DNA from 3 places in the Cytobacillus sp. IB215665 genome. Region 2 is predicted to be linked to each of the others. Evidence: predicted binding sites of a transcription regulator. Region 2 holds the regulator's gene; each other region holds the start of a gene.
The links. The regulator Rex, encoded in region 2, represses fermentation and respiration genes when NADH is low (regulators of the CRP and FNR family bind a similar motif). The targets are predictions, from matches to a motif close to TTGTGAAATATTTCACAA.
Positions count from the first base shown of each region.

Region 1: the regulator Rex is predicted to act here: its motif matches at 2,156-2,173, upstream of adhE (bifunctional acetaldehyde-CoA/alcohol dehydrogenase).
Region 3: the regulator Rex is predicted to act here: its motif matches at 1,186-1,203, upstream of ric (iron-sulfur cluster repair di-iron protein).

Region 1 covers NZ_JAXBME010000002.1:187,350-190,639, reverse strand. The annotation lists gene adhE (bifunctional acetaldehyde-CoA/alcohol dehydrogenase) at 1-1,981, opposite strand, end outside; gene SLH52_RS02875 (RsfA family transcriptional regulator) at 2,323-3,045, shown strand; gene SLH52_RS02870 (tRNA threonylcarbamoyladenosine dehydratase) at 3,131-3,290, opposite strand, start outside.
Region 2 covers NZ_JAXBME010000029.1:24,510-27,799, reverse strand. The annotation lists gene SLH52_RS22390 (ABC-F family ATP-binding cassette domain-containing protein) at 1-137, opposite strand, end outside; gene moaC (cyclic pyranopterin monophosphate synthase MoaC) at 693-1,178, shown strand; gene SLH52_RS22380 (redox-sensing transcriptional repressor Rex) at 1,211-1,849, shown strand; gene SLH52_RS22375 (twin-arginine translocase TatA/TatE family subunit) at 1,945-2,124, shown strand; gene tatC (twin-arginine translocase subunit TatC) at 2,142-2,894, shown strand; gene SLH52_RS22365 (DUF2161 domain-containing phosphodiesterase) at 3,048-3,290, shown strand, end outside.
Region 3 covers NZ_JAXBME010000003.1:119,395-122,684, forward strand. The annotation lists gene feoB (ferrous iron transport protein B) at 1-846, opposite strand, end outside; gene SLH52_RS04845 (FeoA family protein) at 806-1,063, opposite strand; gene ric (iron-sulfur cluster repair di-iron protein) at 1,389-2,087, shown strand; gene moaA (GTP 3',8-cyclase MoaA) at 2,262-3,284, opposite strand.

The sequences.
Region 1 (3,290 bases), on a different contig from region 2:
AAACATCCATACCAGTATCAGCAGTTACGTGCTTCGGAACTGTCATAACAAACTGTGGATCTACGATTGCAACATCTGGTGTTAATTCATAATCTGCTAACGGATACTTGACATTGTTTTTCTTGTCAGTAATAACAGAGAATGGTGTTACCTCAGATCCAGTTCCTGAAGTTGTTGGTATTGCAACAAATTTAGCTTTGTTTCCTAGTTTAGGATATTTGAACGTACGTTTACGGATGTCTAAAAACTTCTGTTTTAAGCCATGGAACGTTGTTTCTGGGTGTTCGTAAAATAACCACATTCCTTTTGCAGCATCCATCGCTGATCCACCACCAAGTGCGATGATGACATCAGGTTGGAATTCTTTCATCATTTCTGCACCCTTCATAACTGTTTCAATAGATGGATCTGGCTCAACATTTGAGAAAATTTCACAATGGACGTAATCTTGACGTTTACGTAAATAATAAAGAACTTTATCAACATAGCCAAGCTTCACCATACCTGGGTCCGTTACAATCAAAGCTTTTGAGATTTCAGGCATTTTTGCTAAATATTGAGTAGAATGCTTTTCAAAGTAAACTTTTGGTGGAAGCTTAAACCATTGCATATTGACATTCCTTTTCGCAATTTTTTTTACATTTAATAAGTTCGCTGTTCCAACATTTGAAGATACAGAGTTCTTGCCGTAAGATCCACATCCTAATGTTAATGAAGGAATATATGCATTATAAATATCTCCGATTGCACCTTGTGAAGATGGAGCATTCACAATGACACGGCATGCTTTCATACGTTTCCCATAAGTTTCTATTGTTTCTTGGTCTTCAGAATGAATTACAGCAGAGTGACCTAGACCTCCAAACTCTAGCATTTCTTCTGCACGAGTAATCCCTTCCTCTGTATTATTAACTTTATAACAAGCTAGTACTGGACTAAGCTTTTCTCTTGAAAGTGGGTGAGCTTCACCTACACCTTTTAATTCAGCGATTAGAATTTTAGTATCTTTTGGTACTTCTACACCAGCCATTTTGGCGATTTCATAAGCTGGTTTACCAACGATATTTGGATTAACTGCACATTTGTTTTCATCAATAACAAGTTTTTCTACTTTTTTCTTTTCGTTTTCTGATAAGAAGTAACAAGAATGATATATCATTTCTTTTTTCACTTCATCATAAATATCTTTATCGATAATAACAGCTTGTTCAGAAGCACAAATCATGCCATTATCAAATGTTTTTGATAAAATTAAATCATTTACAGAACGTTTCACATCAGCAGATTTTTCAATATAACACGGTACGTTACCAGCACCTACACCTAACGCAGGTTTACCAGTACTATACGCTGATTTAACCATCCCTGGACCACCTGTCGCCAAGACGATCGCAACCCCATCATGATTCATTAATTGTTTTGTTGCTTCGATAGATGGCGTTTCTATCCATTGTATACAACCTTCAGGTGCTCCTGCTTTTACTGCTGCGTCACGAAGAATTCTTGCAGCTTCACTACTACATTTTTGTGCAGATGGGTGGAAAGCAAAAATAATTGGGTTTCTAGTTTTAATTGCAATAATTGCTTTAAACATCGTTGTTGATGTTGGATTTGTCACTGGTGTTACACCAGCAACAACACCAACTGGCTCTGCAACTTCGATTACACCTTCGTGTTCATTATCATTAATAATGCCGACAGTTTTATCATATTTAACGTTATGATAAATGTACTCTGTAGCAAAAATGTTTTTAATAATTTTATCCTCATAAACACCACGTTTTGTTTCATCAACTGCTAGCTTAGCTAATTGCATATGTTGATCTAATCCTGCTAAAGCCATTTCTTTTACTATGTCATTGATCATTTCTTGATCATAATTGCGAAATTCCTTTAACGCTTTAGAACCACGATCAACTAAAGAATTAATCATTTTTGTAACATCTTGTTGTTGTTTTAATACTTTTTCTTCAACAGCCATTTGAAACTCCTCCTAATTTCTTGCTAAAAGTTTGTGAATGTTTTCACATGTGAATGTTAAAAAAAAGCTACTTACTTGTTACTTTACGTTTTTTACTAAATTTATTAACTAACTATCTTACACGTTTATTATACTATCGATATGTTGTGAATAGTTACAATAAATTTGACGACATTGTGAATAATTTCACATATATTATTAAACTCATATTTCCCACTTTTTACATCTTTTGATACTTAAAAAAACTAGTAAATGTATAAAAATTATAATAGCCGTCCATTCTATTAATAGAAAATCTACTATATAGTAAATTAAATTTTTCAGAAGATAGGAGTGTTTATGTGAAAGTTCGTCAAGATGCATGGTCTCATGAAGAAGACCTATTACTCGCAGAAACAGTACTTCGCTATATTCGTGAAGGTGGAACTCAGTTATTAGCCTTCGAAGAAGTAGGTGATAAGCTTAACCGAACTTCTGCTGCTTGTGGATTTCGGTGGAACGCGGAAGTAAGAGGAAAGTATGATCAAGCTATCGCCATTGCGAAAAAACAAAGAAAAGAAAGAAAGAGAGCGTTAGACAGATTAAAGAAGCAAGATGAGCTTCCTAGTACAATTTCACTACCACAGATTACTACAGTTGATGATAGCAATCCAGTAGAGACCTATAATCTAAATAATGAGTTCACGACAGAGTTGTTGACTACGCCAGTGAGTACATCAGTGCCATCTATAGAATCATCAGCTGGATCAAATTCAATATCTCTAGAAGATTGCATTTCTTATTTAAAAGAACTTAAAGTACAAGATCAACATTCAATGAGATTGCAGCAAGAAAATGTACAATTACAACAAGAAAACCAAACTCTTTCAAAGCAAAATAAAGAACTAGTTATAAAGCTTGAAAAAATGTCGGAAAAGCAATCTATGATACAAGAAGACTATCAAGCATTAGTACAAATTATGGATCGAGCACGTAAAATGGTTTTATTTGATGATAATGAAGAAAGACCATCTCCGGCTTTCAGAATGGATAAAAACGGAAATTTAGAACAATTAGCTAAGTAAAAAACGTGGTCTATCTTTAGACCACGTTTTTGTCATTGTCGAAACGCGAAGGTCCAAGTCGAGCTCCGTTAAATGTAGAGTATGTTTAACCCTGATTTACTCGTTTAATTGGTATATCTGTTAACAGTTCAGTAACCACATGACTTGCCATTATTAGCCCTGCTACTGATGGAACAAATGCGTTGGATGATGGTGGCATTTTAGCTTTTCTAATAGGCGTATTTTCATCAGGAACAATTTTCTTG
Region 2 (3,290 bases):
AATAAGGTTGATTTTCCAGCGCCGTTACGGCCAACGACAGCTATTCTATCTTTCAATTGTACTTCTAGCTTTATATTCGATAAAATAAGATCAGATCCAAAATATTTTGTGAGCTGATTCACTTGTAACACTATCATGTTAGTTCACCTCTGTTATAATAGTTTTAGTGTATCTTAAAATGTATGAAATGAGCAATATTCTTTCACTGGATTCCAATGTTTAACTATCTAAGGTTTGAGAAGTGCTTATTTTTAACAATAGTTCAGTTTGATTTGTATGCGCTTTCTTAGTGAAGATATTTTAGACTTAGCTTTTATATCATGTACGATGTATAGGCTCTTTTCATAAAATTTTTTGCAATTGACCTCATTTATTAAGAGGAAAGAAGCTACGACCGCTAGGTTTATACGTATTTTCTCTTAAAACGAATAACAGCAATTAATGCGAAAAAAGCCTTGTACTAAGACATAAATAGGATTTCTCATAGTATTTGTTGCACCTTTTCATCATTAAAACTATAACAATAGGCTAAATTATTAATTACAATTGCCACACCACTTACGAAAAAGCCATTTACTAAGAAGGTGATAGAAACGGACTTGGGTGTACATATAGTTTTCACGCCTTGTTAAAGTAACGACAGGATTGTAAAAATAGTGTAGTATAGTCATATTGAGAGGTGAAAAGCAACAGTGTCTTCATTTACACATTTTAATGATCAAGGTAGAGCAAAGATGGTTGATATTTCTGAAAAGGGCGAAACATTAAGAACTGCTATAGCGAGATCAAGTATCTCAGTTAGTAAAGAAATTTATGAACAAATTATTCATTCAAAAATAAAAAAAGGGGATGTTTTAGCTGTAGCTCAAGTGGCTGGTATTATGGCTGCAAAAAAAACATCAGATATTATCCCGATGTGTCACCCAATTAGTTTAAAGGGTGTCGATATCACATTTACATGGGAAGAAGAAAAGCACTTATACAAGCTTATTATTATCGTAGAAGTTAAAACGAAGGGTAGTACAGGTGTTGAAATGGAAGCTTTAACTGCTGCTAGCACATGTGCCTTAACTGTTTATGACATGTGTAAAGCAGTTGATAAAGGTATGGTTATTGGTCCAACTTATTTATTAGAGAAGACTGGTGGAAAGAACGGAGACTTTATTAGAGAGCAGTGAATGAATAGCTGTTTGAATGTGGGGGAATAGAAGTGAATAACGAACAAACAAAAATTCCACAAGCTACTGCAAAGCGTTTACCATTGTATTATCGATTCATTAAAAATCTTCATGCTGCAGGTAAGCAGCGCGTATCTTCTGCTGAGTTAAGCGAGGCTGTAAAAGTAGATTCAGCAACAATACGTAGAGATTTTTCGTATTTTGGTGCTTTAGGTAAAAAAGGGTATGGTTATAATGTTAATTATTTATTAACGTTTTTTCGACAAACACTAGATCAAGATGAACTGACAAAAGTGGTGTTAATCGGGGTCGGGAATTTAGGTACTGCATTTTTAAATTACAATTTTATTAAAAATAATAATATGAAAATTGAACTTGCATTTGATGTTGATGAGCAAAAAATTGGCACTACAGTTGGAGATGTTCCTATTTATCATATGGATGATTTAGAAAAATATATTACCAAAGATGTAAGTGTTGCCATCTTAACTGTACCTGCACCAGTTGCTCAAGGGATGACCGATCGTTTAGTAGAAACAGGTATTAAGGGTATTTTGAATTTTACACCAGCTCGAATTAATGTACCTGACCATATTAGAATTCATCACATTGATTTAGCAGTTGAGTTACAATCTTTAGTATATTTCCTTAAAAACTACCCAACTGAATAGTAGCTCTACTGGCATTGTGGTCGTTTAGATGATCATCGAGTTATAATAACAATATATGCTTTATAATGATAGATCAGGAAAATTATTTGTAATTTATGATGGAGGTGAGACCAATTAACATAGGAATAGGAAGTCTTATATTAATTTTAGTGATCGCACTCGTTATCTTTGGTCCAAATAAGCTTCCTCAATTAGGAAAAGCTGCTGGAGAAACACTTAGAGAATTTAAGAGAGCGGCACAAGACATTGCAAATGAAAATAATAAAAAGAAGTAACATTAGGATGAGAAAGTATGAATGATAGTAAAGAAATGTCTGTATACGATCATATAGGAGAGCTAAGGAAGCGTCTAATTATCGCAGCCGTTTTCTTTGTTGTTGCTACAATTGGAAGCTTTTTTTTGGCTGAGCCAATCATTGTCTATTTACAACAGGCTGATGAAGCAAAAGAGCTGACGATGAATGCATTTTCCTTAACTGATCCAATAAAAATTTATATGCAATTTGCTTTTATTATAGCTTTTGTAATTACTGCACCAGTTATTTTATATCAGCTTTGGGCGTTTATTAGCCCAGGTCTATATGAAAAAGAACGGAAAATCACTTTAAGTTATATACCAATATCAGTGTTACTATTTTTAGGTGGAGTTTCATTTTCCTATTTTATTCTATTTCCATTTGTTATTGAGTTTATGACGAGGATATCTGAACGGCTAACGGTTAATCAAGTTATTGGCATAAATGAATACTTCCAATTTCTATTTAAAATCACTATTCCATTTGGAATATTGTTTCAGCTTCCTGTCGTTGTGATGTTTTTAACTAGACTTGGCATAGTCTCGCCTATGTTTTTAGCGAAAATAAGAAAATACGCATATTTCGTTTTACTAGTTATAGCAGCATTTATTACGCCACCAGAGCTCATTTCACATCTGATGGTGACGATACCTTTATTTATTCTATATGAAATAAGTATCTTTATCTCAAAAATAACCTATCGGAAAGTGGAAAAACTAGAACAGGAACTCCTGACTGAAAATGAGTAATAACCATACAATAAACCATAACAAAGTTAATCAAAGTGAGTTTTTACAAATTGTAGAGGCTCACTTTTTTCATGTAGTATTTTCTAGCGGTTATTTTGTGAGTATATGCAAGTATAAAGGTCGTATTAATATCTTATATAAAGCATTCAATAAATGAAGAAAGTAATGATGTTAATGAGCAATAAAACAACAAAATTGTTTGAGGTTGATTTATATAAACCTATTCAAGAGCATTTTATAGAACAGGGGTATGAAGTATATGGAGAAGTCAATCATTGTGATATAGCAGCTATAAAAGACGATGAGCTAGTGATCGTGGAGCTTAAGCTTAATATAAGTATAAAGCTGTTAATACAAGCTACTAAAAGGCAGCGTTTATCCGATCAGGTGTATATT
Region 3 (3,290 bases), on a different contig from region 2:
CGTGACTATATTATCAATTAATTCCGTTGTTGTTCTTTCCTTTGTCTCTGACACTTCCATTACATTTACTATTAAATCACTAATAAACTGATCACGTATATGATAGATATAATGACGTATTGTTCCACCTTCAGCATCTTTTGATATCATCTGTTCCGTTTGGTGCTTTATTTTCTCAAGTATATTTGGTTTTAAAAGTTGGTTAACATATGACTCTACTTGTTTATTCCCTTCCAAATATTGTATAGCTAACCACCGTTTTGATATAGATAATTTGTCTGGTAGTTTATCTTCAATTTGCTGAATAGCTTCTTCTAAAATAACACCATAATTTAATGCAAATACCCTTTCACTAGATTCATTTAGCAACGCAAGATTAGCTGTAAGTTCTCCACAGCCCATTCCAGTTCGAGCAATAATAGGGGCTACTATGACATCAAGCAAGTCAGCTAATTTTTCAGCATTGATCTTCAAGCCTCTTTTTTTTGCAACATCAACCATATTTAAACCGATAATGATAGGTTTCTCGAACTCTAGCAACTGCACTGTTAAGTGTAAATTCCGCTTTAGTTGAGAAGCATCAACAATATTAACAATTTTTTCAAATGATGCTGTAAGCATAAAATTTGTGACAACTTCTTCATCCTTTGAAAGTGGATTTAATGAATACACTCCTGGGAGATCAATGAGCTGGCCTTGATTATCTCTTAAAATACCAATTTTCTTCTCAACGGTCACCCCACTCCAGTTACCAACGTATTCATATGATCCTGTCAAATTATTAAACAGCGATGTTTTTCCTGTATTAGGATTCCCGAATAGTGCAATTTGTGAGGACAATATCATCCACTCCAATCTTCGCTGCCTCATTACGTCTAATGCTTATACATTGTCCGCAGCACTCAATCAATACTGGACCTCCAAATGGCATGACACACCTTAAGCAAATATTTTCACCTTCTACGACGCCCATGTCTAATAACCGTTGCTTCACAAGATCACTTGCTAATGACAAATCAATAATTTTTGCTGTAGAACCTTTTTTCAAGCTAGCCATGTTCATATGATATCCCTCCTGAAATAGCGGAAAAGTTCTTCATAGCTAAAGATACAAATTAACATCTTTTATGATAATGATAATTCTTCTCATTGTAATTTCATCATATAATAGCTTTTTTCATTTTTGTATGACATTTGTCACAATCCTGTTTCGATATTATGAAAGATGTGTGACGCTAATTGTCAATTTACCTAATTGACACCGCATTTCCTGTCCATAAAGTTACGTTCACAATGAAAGACCTGTGATCTCAATCACCACGCTACGCATTTGAATTGGCTATGCTATAACGGAAGTATTCACTTTTAATAATGAGGAGGAAATAGAAATGCCAAATAAATTCGATGAAAACATGATTGTAGGGGAAGTTGTAGCAGAATTTCCTAAAGCTAGTGATATATTTAAATCTTATAGGATTGATTTTTGTTGTAATGGGAATCGACCGATAAAAGAATCAGCTCTTGAAAGAAATGTTTCTACAAAAAAAATAATTGCAGAGCTAAACAAATTGTATGAAGAGAAAGAAAACGATTCAAGTTCTCAACACAACTGGAATTCGGCATCTATTACCGAACTTATCAATCGCATAATAGATAAACATCATCGTTATTTAGAAGAGGAGCTTCCACAATTAAGCCCGTATGTAACTAAGGTGATGAGGGTACATGGACAAACCCATCCAGAACTTATACAAGTTCATAAGCTATTCAACACGTTAAAAGCAGATTTAGAAGAGCACCTTATCAGTGAAGAAACTGAGTTATTTCCATCATTCTTATCGTTCGAGCGCGACCCTTCTAATAGTAATCGAGACAAAATCGTCAATATTCTCGAAGCTACGAAAAATGAACATGATAATGCAGGTGATATCTTAAAAGAACTACGTACCGTAACGAATAATTTCACTCCACCATTAGGTGCATGTAGAACGTATCAATTAGTATTTAATCGATTAGAAGAGCTAGAATCTGATTTATTTGAGCATATCCATCTAGAAAATAATATTTTATTCAATAAGATTTCATAAGTTAAAACCCTCTGACAAATTGTGTCAGAGGGTTTGTTATTGAGTTTGCTGATTTCTATGATATCCTACCTACAGAGCTTATCTGCTTGTTTTCATAAAACAAACCTTCAGAACGTTAAAAAGTGACTTTTCATCCGACTCTTCTTTGCTTATCGGGGATGTTCAAGATACTTCTCACCCGCCAATGTAGGACATTTCGATTTTTTCTCTCATTTTTGCTGAGTGTTCAGTGCGTTCATCTGAATAACGATCATGTCGCGCACCCCACACCTTTTTAATTTCCTCTATAATTGTTTCACTTGATGCATTAGCACGTAATATTTTCTTAAAATCGTGGCCTTTCGATGCAAATAAACAATTGTACATTTTCCCATCTGCTGATATACGAGCCCTTGTACAGCTGGAACAAAATGACTCTGAAACAGATGTAATGAATCCTACTTCTGTATTTGAGCCTTTATGGCGATAGCATGTTGCTACTTCGCCAAAATATCGTTGCTCTACTGGTTCTAATTCAAAGTGTTCTTCTAACTGGTGAAATATTTGTTTTTTCGTTACCACTTGATCATAATTCCAGCCATTTGTGCTACCGACATCCATAAACTCAATATAGCGAATAGGAATCTCTTCCTTTTTAAAATATTTCGCCATCGGTATAATTTGAGAATCATTTAAGCCCTTCTTAACAACCATATTTACTTTTACGATTAGACCCTCTTTTTTAGCAGCCGCTATACCTTTTAAAACTGGTGATACGCCTACAGATCTGCCGTTCATTTTTTTAAATATTTCATCTTCAATAGCATCCAAGCTTATATTTACACGCTGTAAACCAGCTTGCTTTAACTCTTTCGCATATTTTGGTAAATATATTCCGTTTGTAGTAAGAGCAATATCCTCAATTCCAGCGATTAATGACAGTTGCTTAATTAAAATATGAAGATCCTTTCTAAGTAACGGTTCTCCCCCAGTTAACCTTACCTTCTTCACACCAACCTCAGCAAAGCATTTGACGAGTCTAGAAATTTCTTCAAACGTCAATAGTTCTTTCCTTTGTAAAAATGGAAAATCAGGGCCGAATATGTCTGCTGGCATACAATATGAACAACGAAAATTACATCTGTCAGTAACTGATATTCTTATATCCCGCAAAGGGCGATGATGTTGGTCTTGAATTGATATTGCCTGATTGACCATAAGCAA